4 regions of the Aliiglaciecola sp. genome follow, and region 3 is predicted to be linked to each of the others. Evidence: predicted binding sites of a transcription regulator. Region 3 holds the regulator's gene; each other region holds the start of a gene.
What was found. The regulator LexA, encoded in region 3, represses DNA repair genes until DNA is damaged. The targets are predictions, from matches to a motif close to TACTGTATNNNNATACAGTA.
Positions count from the first base shown of each region.

Region 1: a site for LexA is predicted at 6,539-6,558, ahead of ABJV04_RS19575 (YebG family protein). Genes of this name have one in related genera too.
Region 2: a site for LexA is predicted at 6,138-6,157, ahead of uvrD (DNA helicase II). Genes of this name have one in related genera too.
Region 4: a site for LexA is predicted at 4,947-4,966, ahead of imuA (translesion DNA synthesis-associated protein ImuA). Genes of this name have one in related genera too.

Region 1 is NZ_JBDWYG010000071.1:49,265-57,331, forward strand. Features, by position in the region: gene ABJV04_RS19545 (3-hydroxybutyrate dehydrogenase) at 1-627, shown strand, start outside; gene nadK (NAD(+) kinase) at 715-1,590, shown strand; gene recN (DNA repair protein RecN) at 1,682-3,373, shown strand; gene bamE (outer membrane protein assembly factor BamE) at 3,485-3,841, shown strand; gene ABJV04_RS19565 (ABC-F family ATPase) at 4,377-5,966, shown strand; gene ABJV04_RS19570 (NYN domain-containing protein) at 6,003-6,494, shown strand; gene ABJV04_RS19575 (YebG family protein) at 6,614-6,904, shown strand; gene ABJV04_RS19580 (serine hydrolase) at 7,049-8,067, opposite strand, start outside.
Region 2 is NZ_JBDWYG010000045.1:67,088-75,154, reverse strand. Features, by position in the region: gene lysA (diaminopimelate decarboxylase) at 602-1,849, shown strand; gene dapF (diaminopimelate epimerase) at 1,985-2,815, shown strand; gene ABJV04_RS14345 (DUF484 family protein) at 2,812-3,510, shown strand; gene xerC (tyrosine recombinase XerC) at 3,513-4,409, shown strand; gene ABJV04_RS14335 (HAD-IA family hydrolase) at 4,473-5,195, shown strand; gene cysE (serine O-acetyltransferase) at 5,208-5,990, opposite strand; gene uvrD (DNA helicase II) at 6,207-8,067, shown strand, end outside.
Region 3 is NZ_JBDWYG010000039.1:142,902-150,968, reverse strand. Features, by position in the region: gene ABJV04_RS12320 (cytochrome c oxidase subunit 3) at 1-448, opposite strand, end outside; gene ABJV04_RS12315 (cytochrome c oxidase assembly protein) at 460-1,029, opposite strand; gene ctaD (cytochrome c oxidase subunit I) at 1,042-2,631, opposite strand; gene coxB (cytochrome c oxidase subunit II) at 2,643-3,788, opposite strand; gene lexA (transcriptional repressor LexA) at 4,280-4,903, opposite strand; gene plsB (glycerol-3-phosphate 1-O-acyltransferase PlsB) at 5,159-7,609, shown strand; gene ilvA (threonine ammonia-lyase, biosynthetic) at 7,663-8,067, opposite strand, start outside.
Region 4 is NZ_JBDWYG010000075.1:201,981-210,047, reverse strand. Features, by position in the region: gene ABJV04_RS20630 (error-prone DNA polymerase) at 1-2,724, opposite strand, end outside; gene ABJV04_RS20625 (DNA polymerase Y family protein) at 2,760-4,214, opposite strand; gene imuA (translesion DNA synthesis-associated protein ImuA) at 4,216-4,896, opposite strand; gene ABJV04_RS20615 (EVE domain-containing protein) at 5,063-5,530, shown strand; gene ABJV04_RS20610 (DUF885 domain-containing protein) at 5,553-7,331, opposite strand; gene ABJV04_RS20605 (DUF1820 family protein) at 7,441-7,764, opposite strand; gene ABJV04_RS20600 (TetR/AcrR family transcriptional regulator) at 7,902-8,067, opposite strand, start outside.

The sequences.
Region 1 (8,067 bases), on a different contig from region 3:
AGCGCAGATAATATTGATGCACGCTCGGTGCAACTAGATGTGAGTGATCCTGAACAAATAGAGGCATTACCTGCAAAATTGTTACCCGATAAAGTTGATGTACTGATTAACAACGCTGGAATTCAGCATGTCTCTCGGTTGGAAGACTTTCCAGCGCAAAAATGGCAACAACTTATCAATATCATGCTTGTTGGCCCCGCCATATTAACAAAAGCATTTTTACCCCATATGCGCGAACAAAACTACGGTCGTATTATCAATGTAGGTTCTTTGCACTCGGTGGTTGCCTCCCCTTACAAGTCTGCTTACGTGGCGGCCAAACACGGTTTATTAGGTTTTGCAAAAACCTTAGCTCTTGAAACGGGTGACTGCGATGTCACTATTAATACCTTGTGTCCAGGTTACGTTAAAACCCCACTAGTAGAACAACAAATTGCAGCGCAAGCGGTAGAAAATGGTATTAGTGAAGAAGACGTAATCAATAAAATCATGCTTGAGCCTATGCCTAAAAAAGCTTTTATTGAAATTGAGGAATTGGCAAGCACTGCGGCATTTTTAATCAGTGATGCAGCTAAAAATATGACAGCGCAAGCACTGGTGATAGACGGAGGTTGGACAGCACGATAAACATTATTTGAGACAGTCTTAACTATCATGCTTGGTTTTCAATACTAAGCATGGTTATACTGAGTTTTTGAATTTAAATAGAATGTTATGCCATTTAAAACTATAGGTCTAATTGGAAAGCCTGCACATGAAGGTGCAAACAAGAGCCTTAACGCTATTTTGCAATTTCTGAAACGAAGAGGTTGTCGCATTCTGGTAGAAACTAAGGTTTCAAGCATGCTACAAGGGAATGGTTTTGAAACGGCTGAATTAGAAGATATAGGTTTACAAGCAGATTTAGCTATTGTTGTAGGTGGCGATGGAAATATGCTTGGTGCCGCTAGAGTGTTAGCGCAACATGACGTAGCTGTAGTAGGCGTTAACCGTGGTAACCTTGGATTCTTGACCGACATCCACCCAGATGATATTGAACGCCAACTAGAATGCCTTTTCAATGGTGAATTTGTTAGAGAGCAGCGTTTTATTTTACAAGTTGATGTATTCCGAGAGGGCCAGCAACAAAGCTCTAATTCGGCCATCAATGAAGTAGTACTGCATCATGGTAAAGTGGCTCACATGATGGAGTTTGAAGTATATATTGATGATAACTTTGTGTTCAGTCAGCGTTCCGATGGACTCATTGTTGCCACACCCACCGGATCAACTGCATATTCTCTATCAGGTGGTGGTCCAATACTCACACCCAACTTAGATGCCTTAACACTAGTCCCCATGTTCCCCCATACCTTGAGTAGTCGGCCTATAGTGGTAGATGCAAACAGTGTGGTAAGAATGAAAGTATCCAATGATAATACGGATAACTTGCAAGTAAGTTGTGACAGTCACATTGCTTTAACGGTTTTTCCTGGTGACGAGATCTATATCAAGAAAAACCAAGAGAGATTGTCGCTGATCCACCCCAAAGACTATAACTACTTCAATGTACTTCGCACCAAATTAGGTTGGGGTTCAAAATTATATTAATTTTTAACAGCTAAATCGCAATTCTACTTTACATACAGCAATTATTGTATATATTTACAGTTACTGTATATATAAACATGTATTTATTGTTATGTTAATTCACTTATCTGTCCAAAATTTAGCAGTTGTTAAGTCATTAGACGTTGATTTTAAGCAAGGCCTTAGCGTGATCACCGGTGAAACTGGTGCCGGTAAGTCTATTGCCATTGACGCACTTGGGTTGTGTTTAGGCAATCGTGCGGATGCTGGTATGGTCCGCCCTAACTGTGACAAAGCTGATGTTTGCGCCACCTTCGATATTACTAAGCTTCCTAAAGTTAAAGCATGGCTGAATGACAATGATTTGAGTGAGCATGAATTAACAGAAGATGAAGCGCAGGAACTGATGATCCGTCGAGTAGTTTCCTCTGAAGGCCGCTCTAAAGCCTACGTAAATGGATACCCTGTTCCAGCACAACAGCTTAGAAATTTAGGTTTACAATTAATTAGTATCCACGGTCAACATGCTCACCAATTATTGCTTAAATCTGATGTACAAAAGCAATTAGTCGATAATTTTGCGGAACATGAAAATTTACTCAGCACAGTTAAACAACAATATGATCTGCTTAACAATGCCCAAAAACAAATGACCGTTCTTTTGGCGGGCACGCAAAAACGTTCAGACCGTCGTAATTTACTGCAATACCAAGTTCAAGAATTAGATGAATTTAATTTAGCTGATAATGAATTTGTTGAATTAGAAATAGAACATAAAAAATTAAGTAACAGCCAAGCACTTTTGGAACAATCACAAAAAAGCTTTTATCAACTCTATGATGCCGATGAAGGCAGTGCATTAAACGCGGTACAAAGCAGTATAGATATGCTTACAGAGCTTGAGGAACATGATCCTGAATTATCCCCTATTGTCACCGTATTGAATGAAGCATTAATTAATATCGACGAGGCATCTAATCAATTACGTGCCTATACGGACCGTTTAGAAATTGATCCCATGAGAATGCAGCAAATTGAACAGCGTTATTCACAAGCACTAGATTTAGCAAGAAAACATGGTGTGCGACCTGAGGAACTATTTGACCATCATCAACATTTGTCTGCTGAGTTAAAAGAGTTAGACAATCAAGATGAATCTCTGGAAGAATTACAGGGTAAGCTCGCAATATTGCAACAAAGCTATATCAGTGCAGCAGAAAAATTAAGTAAAAGTAGAAACAAAGCTGGTAATAAACTGGCCAAGCTAGTGGAACAACACATTCAAGATATGAATATGTCGCAAGCAAAATTTTCTGTTTGCATAGAATTTGATCCACAGCTGGCTCCCTCGCCCACTGGTTTAGATAAGGTGAAGTTTTTAATCTCGACAAATTTAGGCATTCAAGCAGATACTTTGGAAAAAGTAGTGTCCGGTGGTGAACTTTCTCGAGTTGGCCTTGCCTTACAGGTGATTAGTGCTAAAGGTAACTTAATTCCAACTATGATTTTTGACGAGGTAGACACTGGAATTAGTGGGCCTACGGCTTCTGTAGTTGGAAAATTGTTACGGAAATTAGGGCAAACGAGCCAAGTTATATGTGTCACTCACTTACCTCAGGTAGCTGCTAGTGGTCATCAACAAATGTTTGTGACTAAGTTTTCAGATAAAAAGACCACTGAAACACATATGCTTTGTTTGCAAGAAAGTGAGAGAATTGAGGAGTTAGCTCGATTATTAGCTGGCGATACTTTGACTAATTCAGCTATCGAAAATGCCAAAGAATTGCTGAGCAGTTATCATTAGTCTCGATTAAATATTGATTGCAGGCCTCATGGTGAGTTAGCATGCGTGTCCAGAAATAGGCAGCCTTAACGGCTTAGCTAAATTAATTATTTAACTTAAATGAAAGAATGAATGAAGTATAAAAGTATAATAGTTGCTGTAGTAACAACATTGTTTTTGTCTGGTTGCACAGATTGGATATACCGTATTGATGTTCCCCAAGGCAATTTCCTTCAGGAAAAAAGCGTTAAGCAACTACGAATTAAAATGACCAAGGAACAAGTCATATATGTTCTTGGCAGACCTGTTGTTCAAGATTCTTTTGACCATGATACTTGGTATTACGTCTACGAAATGAAACGGGGTATGAGTAAACGTGGGGAAGACTTTCGTAAAGAATTAATCATTCATTTTGAAGACGAAAAAGTGGCTAGCGTAACTGGTGACTTTGAGCTTTCCGAAGATTTTAATACGCCATTAGATCAGTAACTAACTGCTAAATTACCACCTATATGCCACCATAAATCTTCATAGTAGGGGCATATAGGCTTGTTAGTGAATTACTAAGTGAGTAAGTTTTAATATATTAATCTTAAGTACCATCAAGCTCGTTGCGCTTGTATTTACCTTACTCGTTACGATTGTAGTTACGTTAGTAGTCACCTTAGTATTAGTCGTTACATTAGCTTAATTCTGAGCTGACAACTATTTTTTATCACCCCTGTTTTAGTCCTACTAAGCTTCCCCCCTCTTCATTCCGGTTGTTTTCTGGTTAATCCGTGTTTCTGCGCTGGGACTTGGTATTCGCTCGACTGTTTTCCACTGTGTCTGCTAAACAACTCCCTCACCAGACGTTAATTTCTTCTTCTCACTTTAATCTTACTGGTTACCCTCCTGCTTAGCTTTTATTCTACTCTTTACACCCAGTCCACGATTAATATCAACAAACCCCATCAAAACTTAGTTATTTATGGCATAATCCCGCGCAAAATTTATATGTCTTTTATCAATAGGAATTGCCAACGTGTTAGCTACTGCCAATATCACCATCCAATTTGGTGCCAAGCCTCTTTTTGAAAATGTTTCCGTTAAATTTGGAGAGGGAAATCGTTACGGTCTTATCGGGGCTAACGGTTGCGGTAAATCCACGTTTATGAAAATTCTGGGTAATGATTTAGAACCATCATCAGGTAACGTCACCAAAGATCCTAATGAACGAATTGGTAAACTAAAACAAGACCAATTCGCCTTTGAACATTACTCTGTAATTGATACCGTGATCATGGGTCATGAAGAGTTATGGAAAGTAAAAGAAGAGCGTGATGCGATTTATGCCAACCCTGAAATGACCGAAGAGGATGGCATAAGAGCAGCAGAGTTAGAGTCTGAGTTTGCCGAAATGGATGGCTACACCGCAGAATCTCGGGCAGCAGAACTGCTAACTGGTGTGGGCATTGAAGAGGCCCTGCATTATGGCCCTATGAGTGAAGTGGCTCCAGGTTGGAAATTACGGGTATTATTAACCCAAGTTCTGTTTTCCGACCCAGATATCATGTTGCTTGACGAACCGACCAACAACTTGGATATTGATACCATTCGCTGGTTGGAAGATACGCTAAACTCACGTAACTGTACCATGATCATTATTTCCCACGATCGTCACTTCCTAAACAGTGTTTGTACTCATATGGCGGATTTAGATTACGGTGAATTAAGACTTTTCCCTGGCAACTACGATGAGTATATGACCGCAGCGACCCAATCCAGAGAACGTTTATTGTCTGACAACGCTAAGAAAAAAGCGCAAATTGCAGAACTAAAATCTTTTGTCAGCCGTTTCTCTGCAAATGCATCAAAATCTAAACAAGCCACATCCAGAGCGAAACAAATAGATAAAATCCAACTAGATGAAGTTAAACCCTCTAGTCGTCAAAACCCATTTATTCGTTTTGATCAGGACAAAAAACTGCATCGATTAGCCCTTGAAGTGGAAGGACTCAGTAAATCCTTTGACACTCCCCTATTCTCAAACCTGGATTTAATGATCGAGGTCGGCGAAAGAGTTGCCATCATTGGTCCTAATGGTGCGGGTAAAACAACGCTGATGCGCTGCTTGTATGGAGATATTGCTGCTGACAGTGGTAATGTAAAATGGTCTGAGAACGCATCTATCGGTTATTACGCTCAAGACCATGCACACGACTTTGAAGAAGACAAAACTTTACTAGACTGGATGTATCAGTGGGGTAAAGAAGGTGATGACGAACAGGTTATTAGAGGTACACTGGGCAGATTGTTATTTTCCCAAAAAGAAATTGATAAGTCCGTCAAGGTGATATCTGGTGGTGAACAAGGCCGCATGATCTTCGGCAAACTCATTCTTCAGAAAAACAATGTATTGTTAATGGATGAACCCACCAATCACTTGGATATGGAGTCTATTGAGTCATTAAACCTAGCTCTTGAAAACTACCCTGGCACCTTATTATTTGTCAGCCACGACCGCGAATTTGTGTCTTCATTGGCAACTCGCATTCTGGAAATTACAGAAGACGGCATTGTCGACTTTAGAGGTAACTACGAAGATTACTTAAGCAGTAAAAAACTCGTTTAAATAAGCTAACTTAACTAACCTGTAGGCGGTAAGAGTATGCAAAATAAAACCAAAAACATCGGCGTTTTTGTGGATGTGCAAAATGTGTACTACACCTGCCGACAGGCTTATCAAAAACAGTTTAATTATCGACAGTTTTGGCAGCACCTCTCAACTCGCGGCAACATAGTGGTTGCCAATGCCTATGCCATTGCCCGTCAACATGACCAACAAATTAAATTTCAAGATGCCCTTAGGCATATTGGTTTTGAAGTTAAACTAAAACCCTTTATTCAACGCAGCGATGGCACAGCTAAAGGTGACTGGGATGTTGGTATTACCGTTGATATGATCGATCAATCACCGCTTCTAGACGAGGTAATTTTACTCAGTGGAGATGGCGACTTTGCGGTATTAATGGGTTATATCAAAAGCAAGTATCAAGTTTCAACACAGGTCTATAGCGTTCCTCAACTCACCGCCAAAACCTTAAGCGATTGCGTGGATATATATCATCCTATTGAAGCCAATTCAGCATTCCTAAAATAATCGTCAACGCACTTCGCTACCATTTGTTTAGTGCTTCAGCAAAATACTGTACATACAAACAGTATTGAGCTATATTTATCCTTGATGGCACAAAACCAACAGAAATATGAGGAAACATAATGGCTATTATTGTGAGATATGTTGTTGAGCGAAATGGAGAAGAAAAACTTGTGACTTCTGACAAAAAGGCGGCTGATCAATATGACAAAATGCTTGATGTTGCGGATAATCTAGGCACTTATATCCAAGCAAAAGGCATCAAATTGCCAAATGATGTTGCCGAAGACCTCACTATTTTATTGTCTAAAAATAAAGACGTCATTGCCAAATTATTTAAAGGCACAGATGCGGATTCCATATTAGAACAAGAAAAAGCGGAAGTGGTTAAGATGGATAAAAAGAAAGCTTAATTAGTAAGATACTTTATCCTAGTTTAAAAACACGCTTACGCGTTTGTGTAAGCGCTGGTTCACTTTCTCGATTCTATATATCAATCAAGAAAGTGATACTCCAGTTACCACAAACATGGAAAAGCGAGCCTTTTAACAATAGTGTTATTCCGAATCTATTGCTTCTCTTATCTTATCGATAAACTCTAAACGTTTACTATCTAAATTCGAATCGGTAGCCGTGGGCCAATTACCATTAAAAGCGACGACAAGTTCTCGACTGGGATCAATAAATATTGTTTGCCCAAAAATCCCACGCGCTGTATAACTACCGTCATCGAATATCCACCATTGGTAACCATAGTATCTTCTAGATGAAAATGTCTCTACTTGTTTGCTGGTTGCCTTGTTAACCCAATCTTGTGGAAATACTGACTCGCCGTTTATTCTGCCCTCTTCCAACATAAACAAACCATAGCGAGCAAAGTCTTGTAAGCTTGCTTGTATACAACAACCTGATATTTCATTACCGTCGGCACCTAATAACCAAGTTGCTTTGTTCGCCATACCAAAGGGTTGCCATATTTTTTTAGTCAAATAATCGGTAATAGTGCGCCCAGTTGCCCGTTCGACTAAAATACCAATTAGGTTGGTTTCGCCAGTGGAATAATGCCATTTTTCACCCGGTGGATGAGCCCTAGATAAACCGCGCATATAACTCACTATGGTGGGTAAACCATCTTCTGCTTGGTGATTATTAAATAAGGCCACATCAGAGTTTGCATCAGAATAATCTTCATTCCACGCCACACCTGATGTCATGGTTAGCAATTGCTCAATGTTCACATCGTCATAGACAGAACCTTTTAGGCCCGCAATATAATCAGACACAGGATCCTTGAGACTACGAATATGACCATCCTTTAGCGCAATCCCCACTAAGCTTGAGGTAAATGATTTCGCCACTGAAAAGCTCGTCCAACGTCCTTGTTGTGAATGTCCAAGCGCGTATTTTTCAAACCTAATTTTGCCTTTATGCAGGATTAAGCCACCAGCCAAACGCTGCTCGTCAAAAAACCTATCAATATCTTCATTAACAACGAGTGCCTCGCCTTTAGGCAACACCCTAATATTATCTGCTGGTGTAATTTCCCGGGATTTCACCAGAAATGACAGTTGATCTA
Region 2 (8,067 bases), on a different contig from region 3:
ACCCTTTTTAGGTGGCTGTCTCAAAATCACTTTTTGATGCCTGTCCTAAACTGTACCCTTTTTAGGTGGGTTTCTCGAAGTTACCTTTTAATGCCTGTCCTAAACTGTACCCTTTTTAGATGGCTGTCTCGAAATCACCTCTCGAAATTACCTTTGATGCCTGTCCTAAACTCCCCTTTTTAGATGGCTGTCTCAAAATCACCATTTTATGCCTGTCCTAAACTACCCTTTTTATATGGCTGTTTCGAAATCACCATTTGGTGAGTGTCCTAAACTGTACTGTCCTAAACTGTACTTTTTAGGTGGCTGTCTTTGAATCACATTAGAATCAACCTAATTAGCAGTTTATTGTATGTCTTATCTCAAATCAGGTAGTGGCAATGCTTGTTTTTTTTGCTTTTGATGGGATGATATAGGCTTTCGTAATTGTTAGGTGATATCAGTGTTCAAAAATCTGTGTTTTGCGATTCGCACGCTTTCCTTATTGGCGGTCATTTTTATCATTACAGGTTGTGGAGTTAAGGGGGATTTAATTCATCCTTCCGAGCAAAACTCGCCGGCCACAGATCAAAATATAGATGACTCAGAGGAGCAGTCGTAGTTGGATTACTTTCAGTATCAAGATTCTACCCTACACGCCGAAGATGTCCCCGTTCAACAGATTGCTGAACAGTTTGGGACACCTTGTTATGTTTATTCCAGAGCAACCATTGAGCGTCATTGGCATGCATTTGACCAGGCAGCGGGTAAACATGCTCACCTAATTTGTTACGCCGTAAAAGCGAATTCTAATTTAGGTGTGTTGTCGGTAATGGCCAAACTAGGTTCTGGATTTGATATCGTTTCAGGCGGTGAATTATCGCGAGTAATTGAAGCCGGTGGCGACCCAACTAAAGTGGTGTTTTCTGGGGTTGGTAAAACTGAACAAGAAATTGAATTTGCACTGTCTAAAAATATTTTATGTTTCAACGTAGAATCTGAACCCGAATTAGAGCGAATCAACAAGGTAGCCTCTAAACTAAATGTGGTTGCACCAATTTCAATTCGTGTAAATCCTGATGTTGATGCCAAAACTCACCCCTATATTTCAACCGGGCTCAAAGCCAATAAATTTGGTATTCCAAGAGAAAATGCGGTTGCTACCTATAAACTAGCCGCAAGTTACGAGCATCTCGAAGTTAAAGGTATGGATTGTCATATTGGTTCTCAACTTACTGATATAGATCCTTTTGTAGACGCCCTTGATAGAATGTTGTTACTAATTGACGAGTTGGCTGAATTAGGTATTACCATCAGCCACCTTGATGTAGGTGGTGGACTAGGTGTGGAATATAAAGACGAAACCCCGCCCCACCCCGATGCTTATGTAGAAGCACTGATGACCCGCATGGAGCAGCGTCCCGAGCTAAAACTAATCTTTGAACCCGGCCGAGCTATAATGGCAAACGCTGGTATCTTGATTACCAAAGTAGAGTTCATCAAAAAAGGTGAAGAGAAAAATTTTGCCATAGTCGACGCGGCAATGAATGATTTAATCCGTCCAGCCCTATACTCTGCTTGGCAAAATATCATTCCCGCTGAACTGTCTACAGGAAAGCCTAAAGCCACCTATGACATCGTCGGTCCCATATGTGAAACCGGTGACTTTATTGGTAAAGACCGCGAACTAGAAATTGTTCCAAATGACCTATTGGTTGTGCGCAGTGCAGGTGCCTATGGATTTGTCATGGCGTCAAATTACAATAGCCGTTGTCGTCCTGCGGAAATAATTGTAGATAAAAGCAGTTTGCACTTAGTTCGTGAGCGGGAAGTGTTATCTGATCTATGGAAAGGCGAAAAAGTTATTTAATTGCTAGTTCATATAAGTAAATTACGGTAATTTTCATTGTTTTTTAATGGGTGTCGCAAATTGACTGCAAAATAGCTATTTTGGTCACCGCATATGTAGGTTAATATAACCGTAACAAAACTTTTAGTAGTAACAATGCAAATTCAATTTTCTAAAATGCATGGGCTAGGCAATGACTTTGTCGTGATTGACAACGTCACCCAAAATGTATTTTTTTCGAAAGATAAAATTCAGCAATTGGCTGATAGAAACTTTGGAATCGGCTTCGACCAACTGTTGTTGGTTGAACCCCCTTATGATCCTGAACAAGACTTCCACTATCGCATTTTTAATGCTGATGGTTCAGAAGTAGCTCAGTGTGGGAACGGCGCAAGATGTTTTGCAAAGTTTGTCAAAATCAAAGGGTTAACTAACCGCAACAAAGTGGTAGTCAGTACAAAATCTGGCAAGATAGTGCTGTATCTTGAAAAAGACGGCCAGGTGACTGTTAATATGGGGCGGCCCATTTTTGAGCCCGCAAAAATCCCATTAAAAGCTAATAAAGAAGAAAAAATTTATTTGATTCGAGCACAAGAAAAAACCTTTATGGTTGGCTCTGTGTCTATGGGGAACCCTCATTGCGTGCTTGAAGTTGATGATGTGCAAACGGCAGACGTGGAAAATATCGGTCCACTACTTGAATCACACGATAGGTTTCCTGAAAATGTAAACGTCGGATTCATGCAAATCATTAATGAAAACCATATAAAACTGCGTGTGCACGAACGTGGAGCAGGAGAAACATTAGCCTGTGGTACTGGCGCTTGTGCAGCAGTGGCAATTGGTCAAATTCAAGGTAAACTAAGCAAAGATGTACGAGTTGATCTACCTGGTGGTACATTGAAAATACGTTGGCAAGGTAAAGACAACGTATTGAAAATGACTGGCCCTGCAGAACATATTTTTGATGGAACCCTGATAGTATGAGTGATACAGCACAACAACAAGTAGATAGGGCAATGCTGACTAATTATGAAAAAGCATCAGAGGCCATTAACGAAAAAGATGTTAAACACTACTTGTTAGAAAATCCTGACTTTTTTGTAGAGAATCCGCAACTGGCTGAAAAACTGGTTATTTCTCATCAACAAAAAGGCAGTATTTCTCTAGTTGAGCTGCAATCAGAGCAATTACGTAAGAAAAACAGAGAGTTATCACACAAGCTCAATCAACTCATTTCGATAGCAAAACAAAACGAAGAAATTTACCGAATTTACGCAGATCTAAATCTCCAGTTGTTAAGTTGTCGCTTTTTCAGCGAAGTGCAAGATGTACTTGAAGATGTGATGTGTCAAAAACTGCGTTTATCTGCAGTAACCTTAAAGTCTTTTAGTGGTGCCCATGCGCTGCCCGAAATTCAACGTAAATTGTTTATTGAAAAACGCTTTAAACAAGATTGCTTTTTCTTTGGACGTCTAAGTCAACATGAAAAACAACTTCTATTTAAAGAAGGCAATGTTGAATCTGTCGCCCTAATGTTATTAGGAGAAAAAGGTGAATTAGGAATATTGGCTATTGGAAGCAAAGATGCCAGTCATTTCAATCCAGAGATGGACACCCTGCTCATAACCCAGTTGCAACAGTTCTTAAATGTACTCTTGCCAAATCTGGCTGGATATTAACCATGGATAATCCAGCCTTAGACCACTGGCTGGAAAAATTTTTTTCGTTTTTAAAATACGAAAGAAACCTTTCTGCAAAAACCCTAGATAACTACCAACGCCAACTCCGCGTGATTACTGAGCAGTTAGATGTTGCAAACTGGTCTGAATTAACAACCCATCATATTAAGTCGATTTTGAGCCAAGCTAGACGCAAAAACCTAGCCCCCCGCTCTATCGCATTGCGGTTATCGGCTATGCGTACTTTTTGTCAGTTTCTGGTAGCCGAAGACGTACTCAAAACTAACCCAGCTAAAGCCGTGCAAACTCCTAAACTGGGTCGGCCGCTACCTAAACATCTAAATGTTGATCAGGTAGGTCAGTTACTGGAAATAGACCCCGAATCTGTGCTGGCGATACGCGACCGCACTATGATGGAGTTGACCTATGGCTGTGGTCTACGTTTGGCTGAGTTATCTGGCTTAAACATGCAAGATATAGTCACTAAAGGACAAATTAGAGTGCTCGGTAAAGGCCGCAAAGAACGCGTCATTCCAGTTGGTAAGACAGCCACCACTTGGTTGAATAAATGGTTGAAGGTTCGTAGTCAAATGACCCCACCAGCAGAAGAACAAGCTCTGTTTGTAAGTATGCATAAACGCCGTATAAGTCATCGCCAAATCGCCAAGCGAATGGACTTATGGGCCCACAAACAACATGTCGACCAAAAAGTAAATCCGCATAAATTGCGCCACTCTTACGCCACCCATATGCTAGAATCCAGTGGTGATTTGCGCGCCGTACAAGAACTTCTAGGGCATGCGAATTTGTCGACCACACAAGTGTATACACATTTGGATTTCCAGCACTTAGCTAAGGTTTACGACAATACGCATCCTAGGTCTCGCAAAAACAAATAATCACCATATGTTAAATATTAACCAATCAAAACTACAAAAAGGTTGAATAATAGGTATTACTGAATGAAATTTTATCGGAATTTTTCCCCAATAAAAGCCATTAGTTTCGACTTAGATGATACGTTGTACGACAACTATCCTTTTATTATGGAAGCGGAAAAACAACTGCTTAATTATTTGTCTTCAAGCTATCCAAAAACATCAGAATTTTCCTATCAAGATTGGCAGCAATTCAAACAACAACATTTGCAAAATCAGCCTCAACTGGCTTCAGATATGGGAGCGCTACGTAAACATACGTTACAAACTGGTTTACAAAAAGCCGGTTACCAAGAGCAACACCTTAGCTCAGCGGTGGATGACTGTTTTGAGTTTTTTTATCATCATCGTAGTAACTTTGAAGTACACCAAGAAATACGTACTTTGTTGGCCCAATTAGCCAACAAACTGCCATTAGTTGCTATCACCAACGGCAATGTCAATTTACAACAAATCGGAATTGGCGAATATTTCAGCCATTGTTTTAAAGCCAATTTAGAACGTCCAATGAAACCCCATGATGCTATGTTTACGCTGGCTAGCAGCACTTTAAATGTGGCCCCTAAAGAAGTGTTACACGTGGGTGATAATTTAGAAAAAGATGTAATGGGGGCTATTAACGCGGGTATGCAAAGCGCTTGGTATGCCTACGATCGGAAAATGCACCTTCCCCAAGAAAAAACCACAGTGCTTCCCCACGTGCAATTAGATGATTTAGCGGAGCTAAATTTACTGATCGAAGATTAACCTAATAGACAGTTAATCTTCGTAGATATTTTGATTCATAGTTTCACAAGGGTTAGGACAACAAGGCACGCCAACAATTTTCGCTGGTACACCAGCCACAGTTACATGCTCAGGTACGTTTTTAAGAACCACACTACCAGCTCCCACTTTAGCGCCAGCACCAATCTCAATATTGCCTAAGATTTTAGCCCCAGCTCCCACCATAACCCCTTGACGGACTTTTGGGTGACGATCCCCTGACTCGTTTCCTGTTCCCCCTAAGGTCACAGATTGCAAGATTGAAACATGATCTTCCACTACCGCGGTTTCACCGATGACGATTCCGGTTGCATGGTCAAACATCACGCCCTTACCAATCACCGCTGCAGGGTGAATATCCACTCCAAATACTTCGGAGTTTCGACTTTGCACAAACAGTGCAAGTTGCTTGCGGTTTTGAGCCCATAAATAATGGGACAGACGATAGCCCTGAATTGCTTGGAAGCCTTTGAAATACAATAAGACTGTCAGAATTTTATCTACGGCAGGGTCACGAGTTAACACAGCTTCAATATCTTCGATGGCTGACTCGACGATCTCAGGTTTTAACAAATAAGCTTGATCAAGTACTTCGCGAATGGCTAAGGCCGGCATCACTTCATCTTGAATTTTGTTGGACAGAATAAAACTCAAAGAGGTCTCGAAGTTGTGATGAGCAAGAATACAAGCATGCACATAACTGGCTAACAGCGGTTCGCTTTCCACTAACTCTTCAGCTTCAGATTTCAACCTCTTCCAGAAATTGTCGATTGGCATCTCGTTCTCCTCAATTGCTTTGCCCCATAGCGATAGGCAAGTCACTTTACTCTTGAATAAATATTAAGAACGGATGTGCGGGCAAAAACGTTCATTTACAAGATCAGTTTCCATAAAGCGGGTTAAAAATAACAAAACCAGCCCTTTGGATGTATAAAAACACAGTATAGCTGATATACTTCGATTATTAATCAATAAATCAAAAATAAGCTTGTTATGGATGTATCTCGACTGTTAGACCAACTTAATGACAAACAACGGGAAGTAGTAGCTGCCCCTCCTTCTGACATGTTGGTCCTTGCTGGTGCCGGAAGTGGCAAAACTCGAGTACTAGTGCATCGTATCGCATGGCTAATGGAAGTTGAACAACTCGCGCCTTTTAGCATTCTGGCTGTGACCTTTACTAATAAAGCCGCCAGAGAAATGCGTGGTCGGGTAGAACGGCTAATGGGGTCTGGATTGCACACCATGTGGATTGGAACATTCCACGGCCTCGCCCATCGTTTACTCCGAACTCATTTCAAAGAAGCTCGTTTACCTGAAAACTTTCAAATATTGGACTCGGATGATCAATATCGCTTGGTTCGTCGAGTGATTAAGTCTCTGAATTTAGATGAAAAGAATTGGCAACCTAAATCGATTCAATGGTACATCAACGGCAATAAAGACGAAGGATTACGACCAGAGCATATCGACACTCAAGGTGATCCCACCAAACAAACCATGAAAGATATTTACCAAGCTTATCAACAAACCTGTGATCGCTCAGGCTTGGTGGATTTTGCCGAACTGTTATTACGTGCCCACGAATTGTGGCTAAATAACCCCGATGTGTTGAGACACTATCAAAAACGTTTCCGCACGATTTTGGTGGACGAATTTCAAGATACCAACAACATTCAGTACGCGTGGTTGCGGATCTTAAGTTGTGCAGATAACAACATGATGATTGTAGGCGATGATGATCAATCCATATACGGTTGGCGTGGCGCGAATGTGGAAAATATTCAGCACTTTTTACGTGATTTCCCCTCAGCGAAAACTATCAGACTGGAGCAAAACTACCGTTCAACAGGCAATATTCTTAAAGCCGCCAATGCCGTTATCGACAACAACCAAGGGCGTCTTGGTAAAGATCTGTGGACTGAAGATGCCGAAGGTGAAGCAATTTCGATGTATGCCGGCTTCAATGAATTAGACGAAGCTCGCTTTATCGTGGCCCGCATTAAAGAGTGGAGCGACAAAGGTGATGCGTTAGCGGATTGTGCCATTTTGTATCGCAACAATGCGCAATCACGGGTATTGGAAGAAGCGTTGTTGCAAGAATCTGTGGCCTATAGAATTTACGGCGGACTACGCTTCTTCGAAAGACAAGAAATCAAAGATGCATTAGCGTATTTACGGTTGATCAACCAACCCATAGATGATGCCGCCTATGAGCGGGTTGTGAACACCCCTACTCGCGGCATTGGTGATAAAACCCTGAGCTTAGTTCGAGAAACCGCTAGAAACGAAGAGTTGTCTATGTGGCAAGCAACCAACGACATGCTTCGTGAAAAACGCTTTTCGGGCAGAGCGGCAACAGCGTTGCAACGCTTCGTTGAACTAATATTGAAGTTGCAAGTTGAAGTGCAAGAGTTCGAGTTAGACCAACAAGCTGATCACGTAATCAAAAACTCAGGTTTATTTGCCATGTATCAAGCCGAAAAAGGCGAAAAGGCCCAGGCTCGTATAGAAAACCTTGAGGAACTTGTAACCGCTTGCAAACAATTCGAAGCTCCAGAAGAAGCGGAAAATATGACACCCCTATCGGCATTTCTCGCCCATGCTTCATTAGAAGCGGGTGAATCTCAAGCCGACGCTCACCAAGACGCAGTGCAAATGATGACCATCCATTCGGCTAAAGGCCTGGAGTTCCCATTGGTATTTTTAGCCGGTGTTGAAGAAGGCATGTTCCCTAGCCAAATGAGTCATGAAGAACCTGGCCGCTTGGAAGAAGAACGCAGACTTTGTTACGTGGGCATGACTAGAGCAATGCAAAAGTTATACATGACCTATGCTGAATCTCGACGATTAT
Region 3 (8,067 bases):
CGCCACCAGGGGTTTTAGTTAATGGCCATATCGCCTCAAAATTGGGCCAAAGCACTTCTGCGGTCATGGCATTATTACCCGCCCCATCTAGCCAAGGCATAGCAATTACTCGCGCATAAAATAATGCGCCAAAGAATGCAGCAAAGAACATAACTTCCGAGAATATAAACCACGCCATTCCTTGTCGGTATGAGCGTCCTAATTGAGCACTATATTTGCCAGCCATAGATTCGTGGATCTGATTTCTGAACCAACCAACTAACATAACCAATAAGGTGACTATGCCTGCAAGTAAGGTCCAGCCACCGTATCCACTTTCACCTTTGGTTTGTTCAACCACAAAGTTGCCTGCACCAAATGCAATTAGAAATAAAGCTACCGCACCAACAATTGGCCAGGGGCTTTGGTCTGGAACATAATATTTTTCGTAAGCTTGTTGTTGTGCCATTTTGATTCCTTTTATCCTTGATTCATTGCAACGCCTTCGGCACTTGCCGTCACGTCATACAAGGTATACTGAAGGGTGAAAAACTTAATATCTTTTGGTAACTGCGGGTCAACATAGAACTTCATTGGCATTATTGCTTCTTCACCCGCACCTAAAGGTTGATTGTTAAAGCAAAAGCATTCAGTTTTATTCATATACAATGCGGCCGTGCCCGGTGAAACAGAGGGAACAGCTTGGGCAACATAGTCTTTGTGGGTGGTGTTTTTAACGTAAAAGTCCACTTGGTTCATCTCACCTGGGTACACCTCGACTTTTCGAGTTTGTGCCTTGAATTCCCAAGGCATTCCCGTATTTGTGCGAGTAATAAACTCTATGGTGATAGTACGAGAGTGATCCACCTCTATCGACTCATATACTGCTGCCGTATCACTGGTCTTGCCGTTAATTCCGGTAACTTGGCAAAACACTTCGTATAGGGGAACCAACGCAAATGCGAAGCCAAACATGCCAATCACAACACCCACCAGTTTTAAAACCAGTTTGCTGTTGTTAGATTGGCTATTGCTTGAACGTTCAGTCATGACAAATCACACTTACTTAATCACTGGAGGCGTATCGAAGGTATGATAAGGAGCTGGTGATGGGATTTCCCACTCCAAGCCTTCAGCACCTTCCCAAACTTGCGCAGATACTGGTTCACCCTGTTTACGACACGCTTTGATAAGCAACGCTAGGAATATCAATTGTGATAATCCAAAAGCAAACCCACCTAAGCTGATCCATTTATTAAAATCGGCAAATTGTAAGGCGTAATCAGGAATACGTCGTGGCATGCCAGCTAAACCTACAAAGTGCATTGGGAAAAACAGCACATTAACGGAAATCAGTGAACACCAAAAATGCCACTTAGCTAAGGTTACGTCGAACATTTTGCCTGTCCATTTAGGCAACCAATAATAGACTGCCGCCATAATGGAAAATATTGCCCCAGTAACCAATACATAGTGGAAGTGAGCAACCACAAAATAAGTATCGTGATATTGGAAGTCCACTGGTGTAATCGCCAGCATCAAGCCAGAAAGTCCACCTATGGTAAACAGTACAATAAACGCCAAAGCGAATAGCATAGGCACTTCAAAGGATAAAGAACCCCGCCACATAGTTGCTACCCAGTTAAATACTTTTACCCCTGTGGGCACCGATATCAGCATAGTGGCAAACATAAAGAATAGCTCGGCCCCCACCGGCATCCCAGTAGTGAACATGTGGTGTGCCCAAACAATGAATGACAACAACGCAATAGACGTCGTGGCATAAACCATAGAGGCGTAACCAAACAGTTTTTTCCGTGAGAATGTCGGCACGATCGCAGAAATAATACCAAATGCAGGAAGAATCATAATATACACTTCAGGGTGCCCGAAGAACCAAAATATATGTTGGAACATAACCGGATCACCGCCACCTGCGGCATTAAAGAAACTAGTCCCGAAAAACTTATCAGTTAATACCATGGTCACTGCACCGGCAAGCACCGGCATAACCGCGATTAACAAGAATGCCGTGATTAGCCAAGTCCACACGAACAACGGCATCTTCATCCAAGTCATGCCAGGGGCACGCATATTGAAGATAGTCACAATCACGTTAATCGCTCCCATAATGGAAGAGATCCCCATAATATGCACAGAAAAAACAAACAATGCTGTGGTGTCATTACTATAAGTTGTAGAAAGAGGTGCGTAGAACGTCCAACCAAATGCGGGACCACCACCTTCCATGAACAACGAAGCAAGCAAAATGGTAAATGCCATTGGCAGTATCCAGAAGCTCCAGTTATTCATTCTCGGTAAAGCCATATCAGGCGCACCAATCATCATCGGCACCAACCAGTTAGCTAAGCCAGTAAATGCCGGCATAACTGCACCGAACACCATGATCAGCCCGTGCACAGTGGTCATCTGGTTAAAGAAATTTGGTTCTACAATTTGCAATCCTGGTTGAAATAATTCAGCACGAATTACCATGGCCATAGCGCCGCCAGTTAAAAACATGATGAACGCGAACCACAGATAGAGGGTACCTATATCTTTATGATTTGTAGTAAATAACCAACGTTTTATGCCACTAGGAGCATGATGATGGTGGTCGTCATGATCGAGTTCGGTTGTCGCTGTGCTCATAACTGCTCCCCTTATTGACCTGTCATTACGGCGTTAACATCTTTAGCTTGGACCATGTCGCCGGTATCGTTACCCCAAGCATTTCGTTCGTAAGTAATAACTGCTGCCAGCTCTCTCATGGTTAATTGTTTTGCAAAAGCTTGCATGGCTGTGCCGGTTTTTCCGTTTAATACGATATCTATGTGTGCAGCCATGTCATTAAGCACCATTTCACTATCCACTAAAGCTGGAAATACGCCTGGTAACCCTTGACCATTTGGTTGGTGACAAGCTGCACAAGCACGCATATAAACCTGCTCACCATTGCTCATCAACTCTTCCATGCTCATATTCATAGCCAACAATCTCTGTTCTTCTTCCTTGGCTTTACGCTGTACTTCTTCTTGGGCGTTTATCCAAGCTTCGTATTCAGCAGGTTCCTTGGCAACCACAACGATAGGCATAAAGCCGTGATCCTTGCCGCAAAGTTCTGCACATTGACCACGATATACACCGGGCTCAATGACGTTTGCCCAAGCCTCGTTAATAAACCCTGGGTTAGCATCTTTTTTAACAGCAAAATCAGGCACCCACCAAGAGTGGATAACATCATCAGAGGTAACTAAAAATCGCACTTTTTTGCCAGTCGGGATGACAAGAGGACGATCAACTTCCAGTAGGTAGTTATGTCCTTTTTCGAATTTGTTGTTGATTTGTTCTTGCTGGGTGGCCATCACAGAATAATATTCAACATCATTTTCCATGTATTTGTAATGCCACTTCCATTGAGAACCGGTAACCAGCACAGTGACCTCTGAGTTTTCAGGATCTTCCATGGCGATTAGTGTTTTAGCGGCAGGGAATGCCATCACAACTAAAATAATGAAGGGAATGATTGTCCAAGCAATTTCTACTTTCACACTTTCATGGAAATTAGCAGGCTGTGCGCCTCTAGATTTACGATGGAAAATCATACTCCAAAACATCACACCAAATACTAGAACTGCAATAACCACGCATATGAAAAACATAAGCATATGCAGATCATAAACTTGGCCACTAATTTCAGTCGCACCTTTGCGCAAATTCAATTGATACTGATCAGCAGTCGAAGTCGATTCTGCAGACACTGTAAATGCAATTAGACTGGTCAGTATTACCAATACGCCGGACCATATCTTTTTCACTCAACACCTCCTGATGATGTAAGCCTTTTCCAAAGGAGCAAAGCAGAGTTAATAACCGCAAATGGCTCAGTTCTGGTAAACAACTTTGGATCTTAATGTTACATAACTGTAAAAACTAGTATAAGAATTACTCAACTAAAGTCTAACGTCTAGTGTTTTTTGTTAAAAATTTAAACAACCGCTTGATTTTCAATCAAAATAGAGGAAAAAGTTATGATTTATAACGAATGGAAATAACTTGAATTTTGCAACCAACTAAAGTTGATAATGCTTAACAATGACCTCCAAGAGTGAGGGCTAGCAAGGAAGGGTGAGCATTTTATATCTAGATAAAAAAGAGGGATTGGATAACAATATTTTCAAATAAAACGGATTAACAAAAACTTAGCTTGAACTTAGGTTTTTAAAATCCTGAATGCAAAATAATAAAAAAGTGACCCGTAGGTCACTTTTCAGTGTAACTTTGTCACAGAAACTGAAGTTTACATCCAATCAGCGTTACGAATAACACCGACTGCGATACCTTCAATATTAAAAGGCTGCGAAGCCAAATCCACTTTAATAGGATTAAACTCGTCGTTTTCAGCATGTAGGATCACTTCTCTACCACGCTTTTCTAGACGTTTTACCGTCACATCTTCGTCAACTCTTGCTACCACAACCTGACCATTGTGAACATCAGTTGTGCGATGAACTGCGAGCAAATCACCATCTAAGATACCAATGTCTTTCATACTCATGCCACTAACTCTTAGCAAAAAGTCAGCACTGGGTTTAAATAAATCAGGATCGACTTTGTAGTGACACTCAACATGCTCTTCGGCCAATATTGGCTCGCCAGCAGCCACTCGCCCAACTAAAGGTAATCCCGCCTCTTCCAATTCATCTTCAAGGGGTACATTCAATTTGATTCCCCTAGAAGTACCAGGGAGAATTTCGATGACACCTTTGCGTGCCAGTGCTTTAAGATGCTCTTCTGCCGCATTAGCCGATTTAAACCCCAATTGACGTGCAATTTCAGCACGCGTGGGCGGCATACCCGTGGCTAGCATGGTGGCTTTTATTAATTCAAGAATTTCGCTTTGTCGTGGTGTTAGTGGACGCATAAACAGCCTGTTTTTCTATACAGTTTAACTGTTAGTATATACAGTTACCCAGAGAAAACAAAGGTTGTTTTATATTTTCTCATGAATTATCAAAAGCCTATTGATTTAATTAGGGTGACTTTACATGCGCTAACAATATAAAATACTAGTACAACCTAATAGACGTTGGTCTGCGCATTTTAATATGCAAACATGAATAGAGTTCGACTCTTCATGCTATGCTTTTAACGAACTCGAAACCTCAAGGTGTTATATATGGATTGGCTGCATAATTTGCTGCTTTCGATTTTTGCTTTTCCCGTAAAATGGCTAGTCAAAGTCAATAGTATTCCCACTGACATTGAAACTGAGTTAGGAATAGATAAAAGCAAACCCATTGTATATTTGCTTAGAACTCACTCGATTACTGATCAACTCGCCCTTAAAATGTCGACTAAAAAAGTCGACTTACCCAATCCGACTAAAAAAATTATCATCGGTGGTGAGGAGCACAGCGCCAGTGTCTTTATAGAGCAGCCACAATCTGTCATTGGCAGAACCATTAAAGGCACTAAAATTGCCGCTGACTTAACCCATTTATTTCAGCTTCACAAAGATAACGCCGATCTTGATTTGCAAATTGTTCCGGTGACGGTTTTTTGGGGGCGTGCACCTGGCCGAAAATCCAATGGATTAGCTGATCTATTAGCAGATAAAGCCTCGCCCAGTTGGTTACGAAAGTTCTTTATCGTATTGTTTTTAGGCCGAGATAATTTTGTCTCTTATAGTAAAGCTGTATCGTCTCGAGATATGACTAAGTTGCCTGGTACCGAAGCCGAAATCGCGCACAAATTGATTCGTTTAGCCGGCACCCATTTCCATCGAAAAAGACAAGCTTTTAACGGCCCTATGCTGTTAGAAAAGCAAGAGTTGTATAATTCAATTTTGGGTTCTGTGACGGTTATTAATGCCATTAACGAAGAATCTAGACAAAAGAAAATCCCTCTATCTAAAGCTAAGGCAAATGCTAAATCTTATATAAATGAAATTGCAGCGGATTATCGTGAGGGTTTAATTCGATTCGGCGACCGTGTTTTAACTCGGATCTGGAATAAAATCTATGATGGAATCGAAGTTGGTCATGCCGATAAAGTCAGGAAACTAGCCCAAAATGGTCATGAGATCATCTATGTTCCTTGTCATCGCAGCCATATGGACTACCTGCTATTAACTTACGCCATTTACCATCAAGGTCTAGTTACCCCTCACATTGCGGCGGGGATCAATTTAAACTTTTGGCCCGTTGGCGGTATTTTTCGACGCGGCGGTGCATTTTTCCTACGTCGTAGTTTTGCCGGTAATAAACTCTACACAAGTGTGTTCCGCGAATATTTAGAATTATTGTTTAACAAAGGCTATTCGGTTAAATATTATGCTGAGGGCGGACGTAGCCGAACCGGAAGACTGTTACCACCAAAAACCGGGATGCTAGCAATGACCTTACAGGCGATGATCAAAGGAGTTAATCGTCCAGTCAGCATAGTACCGGTTTACATTGGTTATGAGCATGTGATGGAAGTGGGTAGCTACCTTAGCGAATTAAAAGGCAATACTAAGAAAAAAGAATCCGTATTCGGGTTATTTTCTGTGGTTAGAAAGTTGAAAAACTACGGCCACGGCTTTCTCAATTTTGGTGAACCTATTCAGCTTAATAATTTCCTTGATGAGCAGGTACCGAGTTGGCGCGAGGCACAAAACAGTGAGGTTGATAAAAAACCAAGCTGGCTAACCCCAACCGTAAATATCCTTGCTAATCAGGTTATGGTGCGAATTAATCAGACAGCGGCCATAAGCGGTATGTCACTTTGTGCATTGTGTTTACTTTCAGCTAAGAAAAACGCAATGGGCCAATTGGAACTAGAGCAGGCAGTGGATGACTATATTCACTTGCTAAAATTATCACCTTACAGTGAGTTGGTGAGCTTGCCTGACAAAAGCGGGCATGAAATTGTAGAACAAACCCTGAAACTGGGGAAAATGAACGTCTCTGAAGATAGCTTCGGCAAGATTATCTCGTTAGAGCAACGTAACGCTGTCACATTAACTTACTATCGCAATAATATTTTGCACTTGTTCGCCATTCCGGGATTAATCGCCGCCATCGTGTTTGCTCACAATGGGTTGGAGAAATCTAAATTACTTGATCTTATTATGCGCCTCTACCCGATGTTGCAGCGAGAGTGGTTCCTTTACATGTCTAGCGAACAAGCAAAAGAATATGTGGAAGGCTTAATTGAAAGCATGTTAGAGATGGGCATGATAGTGACCGCAGAAGATAAACTAGCCCCTGCTCACTCCACAGCAGAATCATTCTATTCATTGTGGTTATTAAACCGCTGTGTTCAGGAAACACTACAACGTTATGCATTAGTGTTATCTTTGTTAGCAAAAGAAAAGAAAATGACTCGCTCAGCATTAGAGCGAACAAGTGCAAAATTTGCTGAACGATTGTCTGCATTGCACGGCATTAGTTCACCAGAATTTTTCGATAAAAATGTATTGGCAACTTTTGTGAATGCCCTAAGGGAAAATCAGCTTCTAGCAGATAGTGAAGATGGCCAATTACAACATTCTGAAACCAGTGAAACTTTGCGCCAAGATATCATCGCATTAATAGCACCTGAAATAGCCCAGCGTTTAGAAAAGCTTTACGCACTGCAAAGCTAACTTTCAGACATAAAAAAGGCTCCTTAATCGGAGCCTTTTGCATTTTTTGACAATTACTTTGCTAAATCAGATAAAAAGAACTGATAAGCAGGGTTCGTTGTTTGTTCATCATATTGGTAGCCAAGCTTATCCAAATGCTGATCAAAATCGACTCTAGCTTGGTCCGGTAAATCAAATCCCGCAAGCACTAAACCTTCAGCGGCACCATGATTACGATAATGGAATAAGGTAATATTCCAAGACTCTCCAAGGGTATTCAAGAACTTCATCAAAGCGCCTGGATACTCAGGGAACTCGAACGAAAAAATCTGTTCATTGAGTAACGTCGGCGGACGACCACCAACCATGTATCGTACGTGCAGCTTAGCCATTTCATTTTCAGACAAATCAAAACACTGATAACCGCTATCGGTGAGCAACTTTTCCAATTGATGATACTCTTCACGTCCAAAACGTAA
Region 4 (8,067 bases), on a different contig from region 3:
TAACTGTATTGGGTGTCGGGTTAACGACAAACTGGTAGCTGCATAATCTTCAACCATTTCTTCCACATCTGAGGGAGCAAGATCAAATAAGAATGATTGTTCCTGATTTTTAAACAGAGGTAACTCTGATTCTGTTTCCATTAATGCCCAGCGCGCTTTATAACGATTCTCGGCCAGAGCAGAAAAGGCATTTGCACTAGCAAGGGCTTCCATGTGATCACGCCGAACAGCCAGTTGTTTTAATTCAACCACCGACTTGTAACCATTTACAGGGCGATGCTTAACCATTAACTGTGCTGCATCTTGCGATAACCCTTTGATCATACGTAACCCCAAACGTATGGCGAAGGTGCCCCCATCAGCTTGCAAAATATGTTCATAATCAGAATGGTTAATACAGATGGGGAGGATTTTGATCTGATGTCGTTTCGCGTCTTGGATTAATTGCGCGGGGGGATAAAAACCCATGGGCCAGCTATTTAATAGACCCACATAAAACGCCTGAGGGTAATAGTATTTTAGCCAGGACGAAACATAGGCAAGTACCGCAAAAGAAGCCGAGTGGGACTCTGGGAAGCCATATTCACCAAAGCCACATATTTGGTTAAATATGCGTTGGGCATAGTCTTGAGTATAACCCCGTTCAAGCATGCCGTTGATGAGTTTGTTTTGGAACTGCATAAGCTGTCCATTTTTCTTCCAACTGGCCATTGCCCGTCTAAGTTGGTCGGCTTCGCCACCGCTAAAACCCGCAGCAACCATAGCTAGTTGGATAACTTGTTCCTGAAAAATAGGCACTCCCATGGTACGACTAAGGACACCTGCTACTTCTTCTGAGGGATATTCGATGGGCTCTTTGCCATCACGTCTACGTAGGAATGGGTGAACCATGTCGCCTTGAATGGGCCCTGGTCTAACAATGGCAATTTGAATAACCAAGTCATAGTATGTCTTTGGTTTCAGCCGTGGCAGCATACTCATTTGCGCACGGGATTCGATTTGAAAAACCCCAACGGTATCGGCTTGTTGAATCATTTTGTACACTTGAGGATCATCTTCGAGTTTGGTGATTTGCGCTATGCTAAGGGTGTGTCCGTAATGTTGTTCGATTAACTGAAAAGATTTACGAATGGCAGTGAGCATCCCTAAGGCCAATACATCTACTTTCAATAATCCAAGGCTTTCCAAATCGTCTTTATCCCACTGTATGACGCTTCGGTCTGCCATAGCGGCATTTTCAATAGGTACAAGCTGATATAAAGGACCTGAAGAGATTATAAACCCGCCCACATGTTGAGATAGGTGCCTGGGAAAGCCCATTATCTCGTTAACTAATGAGATAAAGTGTTTGCCTTTCATGGAAGCTGGATCTAAGCCTAGTTCGGCAATTTGTGCTTGCCAGTTGAGACCGCTGTCACGGCGATTAATATTTTTAATAAAAAAATCCAATTGGGTCTCATTTATTCCTAACGCTTTGCCAACTTCCCGCAATGCACTTTTGAAACGATAGCAGGATACCGTTGCCGCTATGGCTGTGCGCTCTCGCCCGTATTTAGAATAAATATATTGAATGACCTCTTCTCGCCGTTGATGCTCGAAGTCCACATCAATATCTGGTGGTTCATCCCGTTCCTTAGAAATGAAACGTTCAAATAACACATTAATTTGACGGGGATCGACAGAAGTGATCTCTAAACAGTAACAAACTACCGAGTTGGCCGCTGAGCCGCGACCTTGATATAAAATTTGTTGAGATTGGGCAAATTGCACAACATCGTAAATAGTGAGAAAGAAGAATTCATATTCTTGTTCCTCGATGAGCACTAATTCTTTTTCAATAATCTTGCGGATCTCAGGTTTAATACCTTCTGGGAAACGTTTTTGAATACCTATTTCAACTAGATCTCGGAGGTGCTGTTTTGGCGTTTTTCCTTCGGGGATAAGTTCTGCAGGGTATTCATAGCGTAGCTCTCGTAGATTGAAACGGCAGGTACGAGCAATTTCTACGGAGTTATCCAACCAAGTCCGTTTGAATAGCTTGTTGAGCTTGTCCTGACTCCGTAAACAACGCTCACTATTGGAGGCTAGCTCACGACCCAGTTCTGCAACTGTACTGCGGTGTTGAATCGCATTGAGTAAATGCTGCAAGGGAAGGCGACTTGGATTGTGCATCAACACCCCACCGCAAGCACAGATGGGCAGATCAAATAACTGACTAAGCTTTTCATAATGCGCGAGCATCGAATGTTCGTTGGCAGTAAGGTGCCGCTGTGCTGCGATCCACAAACGATTTTTATAGTGCTTTTTTAACCAGTTTGCCCAAGGTTCATCGATATTTAATTTTCCATTGGGCAACCATAATAGTAAGCAGTGTTTAATGGTTTTCAGATCCCATTTAGCCAAGCTGTATTCACCTTTCGGTGAGCGCCGTCGAGCGTTTGTAATTATCCGACATAGCTCTGCATAAGCTTCTCGGTTAGGGCACAATAAAACGCACTCTAAACTGTTATCGAGTCTAAAATAACTACCCACGATAAGATTAATTTTGAGTTGCTGATCTTTTATTTCGGTGTAAGCCCTTACTACCCCTGCAACAGAACATTCATCTGTAATGGCTATTGCTTCATAGCCTAAAAAATGCGCTTGTTGAACCAACTCCTGTGGGTGGGATGCACCATGTAAAAAGCTAAAGTTTGATTGGCAAAATAATTCAGCATAGGCCATAGGTTGTTCTCGAGTGACGGTTTTGCACTAAGGGGCTAGCTAAAAAAACCATGGGCGAACCACAGACTGTTACTCGTACGGTATATCCATAGCCACTGACCATGTTGATTACGGGCGATGAAATAGTCGCGGGTGATTTGTTGGTTGTCCCACCATCCGGTACTGATACGTTCTGGCCCATGTATGATGGATACTTTCTCCGCCAATGGCTGTGGGGTTTGGAGTATAAAGCTAGGTCGTAAAGGGTTAGTTGATATCTGTTTTTGGGGGACCTCCAGTTGAGGGGGGACATATTTATTCACTTTCTCGGGGCGAAAGTCATCATCTAATATCACTTGCGAAATGGCTTCTTCTCCAAGTTTGGCTTGGAGTAATGAAATTAACTGTAAATAGCTGAGAGTGCCTTTACTGGCACTAAATAAATCGGCTTTATCGGGACTACGTAATTGGCTTTCAGGAGCACTTAACTCCAGTGCAAATATGGGGGCCTGTAAGGTTAAGTGATCTAATTTTAAGGTGCTGAGACTTGCCCATTTAGCGGCTTGATACTCACCTTGAGCAGAGCCTACCTCTAGGGTAAGTGCTTTATTATCCCGTTGATATAAGGTGAAAATGATTTTTTGAGTTAGCAAATCCCGTATTTTTAAAAACTGTTCTAATGCCGCTAATAACTGTTTCATTGGAGATAAGAGCGTGTCGGTATGGCTTATCTCGTAAAGTAGTTCTAGGTAACGTTGAAATTTAGATTGGGGGTGATAAAAATCCATTGGATGATGAAATTCACCGCTTAGCCTACCCAGGTAAGTCACCAAATCGATATCAAAACGTTTGGCAACATCTTTTAATGGTAATGCCATCAAATCTGCAAGACTGTGGATACCAACTCGGGCTAACTTATTCACGGTTTTTTTATCCAGTTCAGAGTCAGTCAGTTGGCGTATGCCAATTTGATGTTGCAGCATAGGAAGATGGTCACTGATCTGATTCCATGCGGTACGGGCTAGGATGCGAGCGGCATAAGGAGATTGTCCGCTGGCATAATAATAGGTTACCTGAAAGTCTTTTAACTGGTTTTTAAGCACCCGCCAATAGCCCGTTAGTCCGTTGTATAACATCAGCATGTTGTGGATCCGCAATAACAAACCATTTGGCGGGAAAAGGCTGATATCTGAGGTAACTAAGTACAAGTGTTCAGCTATCTCAACTAACTTTTTTTGCTCGACATCACTTTTATAGGGGAGCACCTGTAGATGTTGATCTAGTGCGGCGGCGGTTCCTAAGCCCATTCCAGTGCGGATTCCGGCATCAATAGCAGCTTGATTTAACTGCAATACGCAATTTGACTGATGGTGCAATATGACTAATGAGTGCTGACTATTAACTTGCTCGTTAGGGTCTGCAGGTGACTGCTTTTGAGATGAAGGAACTCCATGACACAAACTGTCTAATTGTAAATGTGGAAAATGTAAGTATAACCAAAGAGGCTGCATATTAGCTGACTTTCGCCTGTGGAAATGAGACCACATTACAGGTGCGCTGACTAAGCGCCAATTCTGGCCAAGTGTTGGCCATATTGATATTAAATGGCTGGGCCGGCCAGCCACCTTTACGTTTGGTTATCTGTACTGCTACTCCTTGTTCATGGGCACTGAGTTTCATTGCTAGGCTGACAGGTAAAGACACACTTAATTGTCGACTTTGGCGCAGCACAAAATGCAAAGCATCACCTTGCTCTGCTGCTAGTTGTAAGCGTTTGGTTTGGGCTATTTCAAGTTGTTGATGCCACATAAGTACACTATGACAGCAGCCGCTTTTAAGGCACTGTTCAGCACTCCAAAGGGCGTGCTCAGCACTATTTGGCTGTACAATTAACACTTGTTCGAGGCTGATGCCAAATTCCGCTAACATTTCGCCATTAATTTGCATTGGAGCAGCAATAAACACCAACAGGCGTTTGTGTTGTTGGCGAAATCTTAAAGCCGGTAATAATAAACGCAACTCACCAATGCCTATGGGGGTATGGATATCAATCATGCCCGATTGCGGAAAGCCGCCTTGAAGTGCTTCATCAAGTTCAACATAACCGGTGCTATCAGAGGTTAAGCAGTGTTCTTGCTGATTACCTTGCCAGACTAAGCGCTTATTTTTTAATTGTTCCAATAGTGTATTCATAAATAACCTAAACTCCGGATAAATCGCAGTGAACAAATCCGCATAAAATATACTGTATTTATGTACAGTATATTGATCAATTTCATAGATGCAAGTTTTGCGGTAAGTTGAATGAATAGTTATTATGATGAATCACTGTAATACCTAAGAGTATAAAAGGCAGGTTATGAATTACTGGTTATTTAAGAGCGAACCGGATGCATTTAGCATCGATGATTTAGCGAATAAACCTAATCAAACAGAGCATTGGGACGGTATCCGTAATTATCAGGCACGTAATTTTTTGCGCGATAAAGTGCAACTTGGTGATCAGGTATTTATATATCACTCTAGCTGCAAAAACGTAGGAATTGCAGGTTTAGCTGAAGTGGTCAAAGGCGCTTATCCAGATCATACTCAGTTTGACCCCGAGTCAAAATATTATGATCCAAAATCCGATCCTGAGAACCCTAGATGGTATATGGTGGATGTTAAATTTATCAAAAAATTCAATCAAGTACTGAGCTTGAAAAGCATAAAAGCGATGCCGCAGATACAGCAAATTGGCCTAGTTCAAAAAGGCCATCGTTTGTCTATCATGCCAGTTAATGTAGAAGAATTTACTTATTTGCTTAAAGAGTGCAACCAGCTTTAATGCATTATCAGTTGCAGAGCATTTAGCTCTGCCTATTTTGCAATTTTGTTTGCTTTTGTTGTTCGATAAACAAGTTAATATTTTCCCGCAGTACCGACAGTGGAATAGAGCCGTACTCTAACACCGCATCGTGGAAAGCCCGTAAGTCAAACTTATCACCAAGAGCGAGTTCTGCTTCTGTTCGCAATTTTTTAATCTCTAATTCGCCAATTTTATAGGCTAGGGCTTGCGCCGGCCAAGAGATGTAACGGTCTATCTCAGTGGTCACATTGTGTTCTGACAGTGCGGTGTTTTCCAGCATATAGTCCAAAGCGCGCTGTCGTGACCAGCCTTTTATGTGCATCCCAGTATCAACCACTAAACGGCATGCTCGCCACATTTCATAACTCAAACGCCCAAATTCTTCATAGGGTGTTTGATAAATACCAACTTCTTTTCCCAGAAATTCAGAGTACAAACCCCAACCTTCACCAAATGCTGAAATGTAAGTGTAACGGCGTACATTGGGTAGGTTGTCCATCTCTGATGCAAGTGAGATTTGTAAATGGTGGCCCGGCACTGCTTCATGCATCGTCAGCGCTGGGATAGCATACAAAGGTCGCTTATCCAACGCATAGGTGTTTACCCAATAGTAACCAGGTTCATCGTCACGTCTTGGTGAAACATATCTACCCGTGGTGTATTTCGGTGCTATGGCATCGGGAACGGGAGCAACACCGTAGGGAGTACGAGGGAGTTTGTAGAATAGTTTGGGTAACTTTGCATCCATACGTTTGGCAACGTAAGAGGCGTGTTTTAATAATTCCACAGATGTTTTAGCGTAAAATTGCGGGTCTGTACGTAGGAATTGGATAAAATCACTGATACTTCCTTGAAAACCTAACTCATCGACAATGTTCTGCATTTCAGCACGTATACGGGCTACTTCTGTGAGTCCCAGCTGGTGGATTTCGTCCACTGAAAGATCTGTCGTAGTGTAGTATTGGGCGCGATTTTGGTACATCTGCTCACCGTTAGGCCAAGACTTAGACGCCACATCTGACTTCGCATTAGGAATATAATCGTTGACCAAAAACTCGTAAAAGTTTTGATATGCGCCCATAACATCCTGTTTGATTACTTCCTTCGCTTCTATGATTAATGCACGCTTCTGAGCTTCAGTGACATCGATATCATCGAGTTTTAAAAATGGGCCATAAAATGTATTGCTTTCAACTTGCCCACTGAAAAAGCTTTCAACAGACTTTTCAAAACCTAGCATGACTGCTTTAGGTTGCACCATTCCCACTACCATACCTTTTTTCATCCATGCAATTTGCTGGGTAAAATAAGCAGGAATTTGGCGAAGTCGAGTTAAATAATTTTGGTAGTCTTTTAAACTGTTGAAGCGACTCGAACGGGGGAGGCCAGCCATTCCATTATGGAAACCATACTCAGAGGTTAGTGGCACATAATGAGCGTTGAAGCGATATTCATCCACGTAATTTTGGATGCGATAACGTTGCATCAGCAGATTAATTTGATCTGTTCGGGGTAACTGTTGTTTGTCGATTTTATCTAATTTTTGCAAGAAGCTTTTGAACTGAGTGTTTTGCTTGGCTAGCCCTTCAGGGGAAATATCGGCAAGCTTGTCATCGAACTCATGGACCCCATGAGAGCTAGCATAAACAGGGGATATGGAGAGTTCGTATTGCCAAATATCATCCATTAATTGAGTTAACTTTTGTTGTTCAGATGCCGTTGTTGGAAGGCTCAAAAACAGCAAGAAAAATATCGTTACTCTGTTCAAAGGGCTATGCATATTGGGTTCTTTCCTCTTTATTTGGACTGCAGCTTCAGACAAAACGCCTAGAATACAAAATGTAGTAAGTGGCAATTGCGCTGCTGGCTAAGAGCAGTACGGAAAAGTACTAATTTTTGGGAGTATAAATCGGACTAGGGAATGCCGTGACTTTATCTGATAATTCCGTAATTTTTGCCGTACCTTGTTTCTTCACTTCGTCAATTCTCAACACACTGTGCATTGGAATATAGGTGTGTTTTACATCTGCAAATTCAGTTTTTAATTTTTCGTGACTTGGGTCTAATACCAGTGTTGTGTGAGTATCCCAGACAAAATCACCAATCTCCACAAAACCAAACATACTGCCCTGACTGACTTCTCGTACATAAACTTCATAACGCTCGCCATTACTCACAAACTGTACCCGAAATAAAGGATTTTTGGTTGTCATGTTACTCACTTTTAGCTATTAAAACGGGCCTGAATTCTAACCACAACTGAGGCAATCGCCAAGTGAAATTCACCCCCTATACACAAAAGCATTGAGGTCCTTAAGAACAAATCGACAAGTCTAGTGAGTCAGCTCCATTATTCAGGTTTCAGAGGACCTAAAATGGCTTGAGTTGCCAACATAAGCTCATCTGTATCACCGGCTAGGATTCCATTAACTGCAAAGCCTTGCACATAACTACATAACTGCAAACCGGTAGATTCAATGTTGATGTCTTGTCTAATCTCGCCAAGTTTTTGGGCT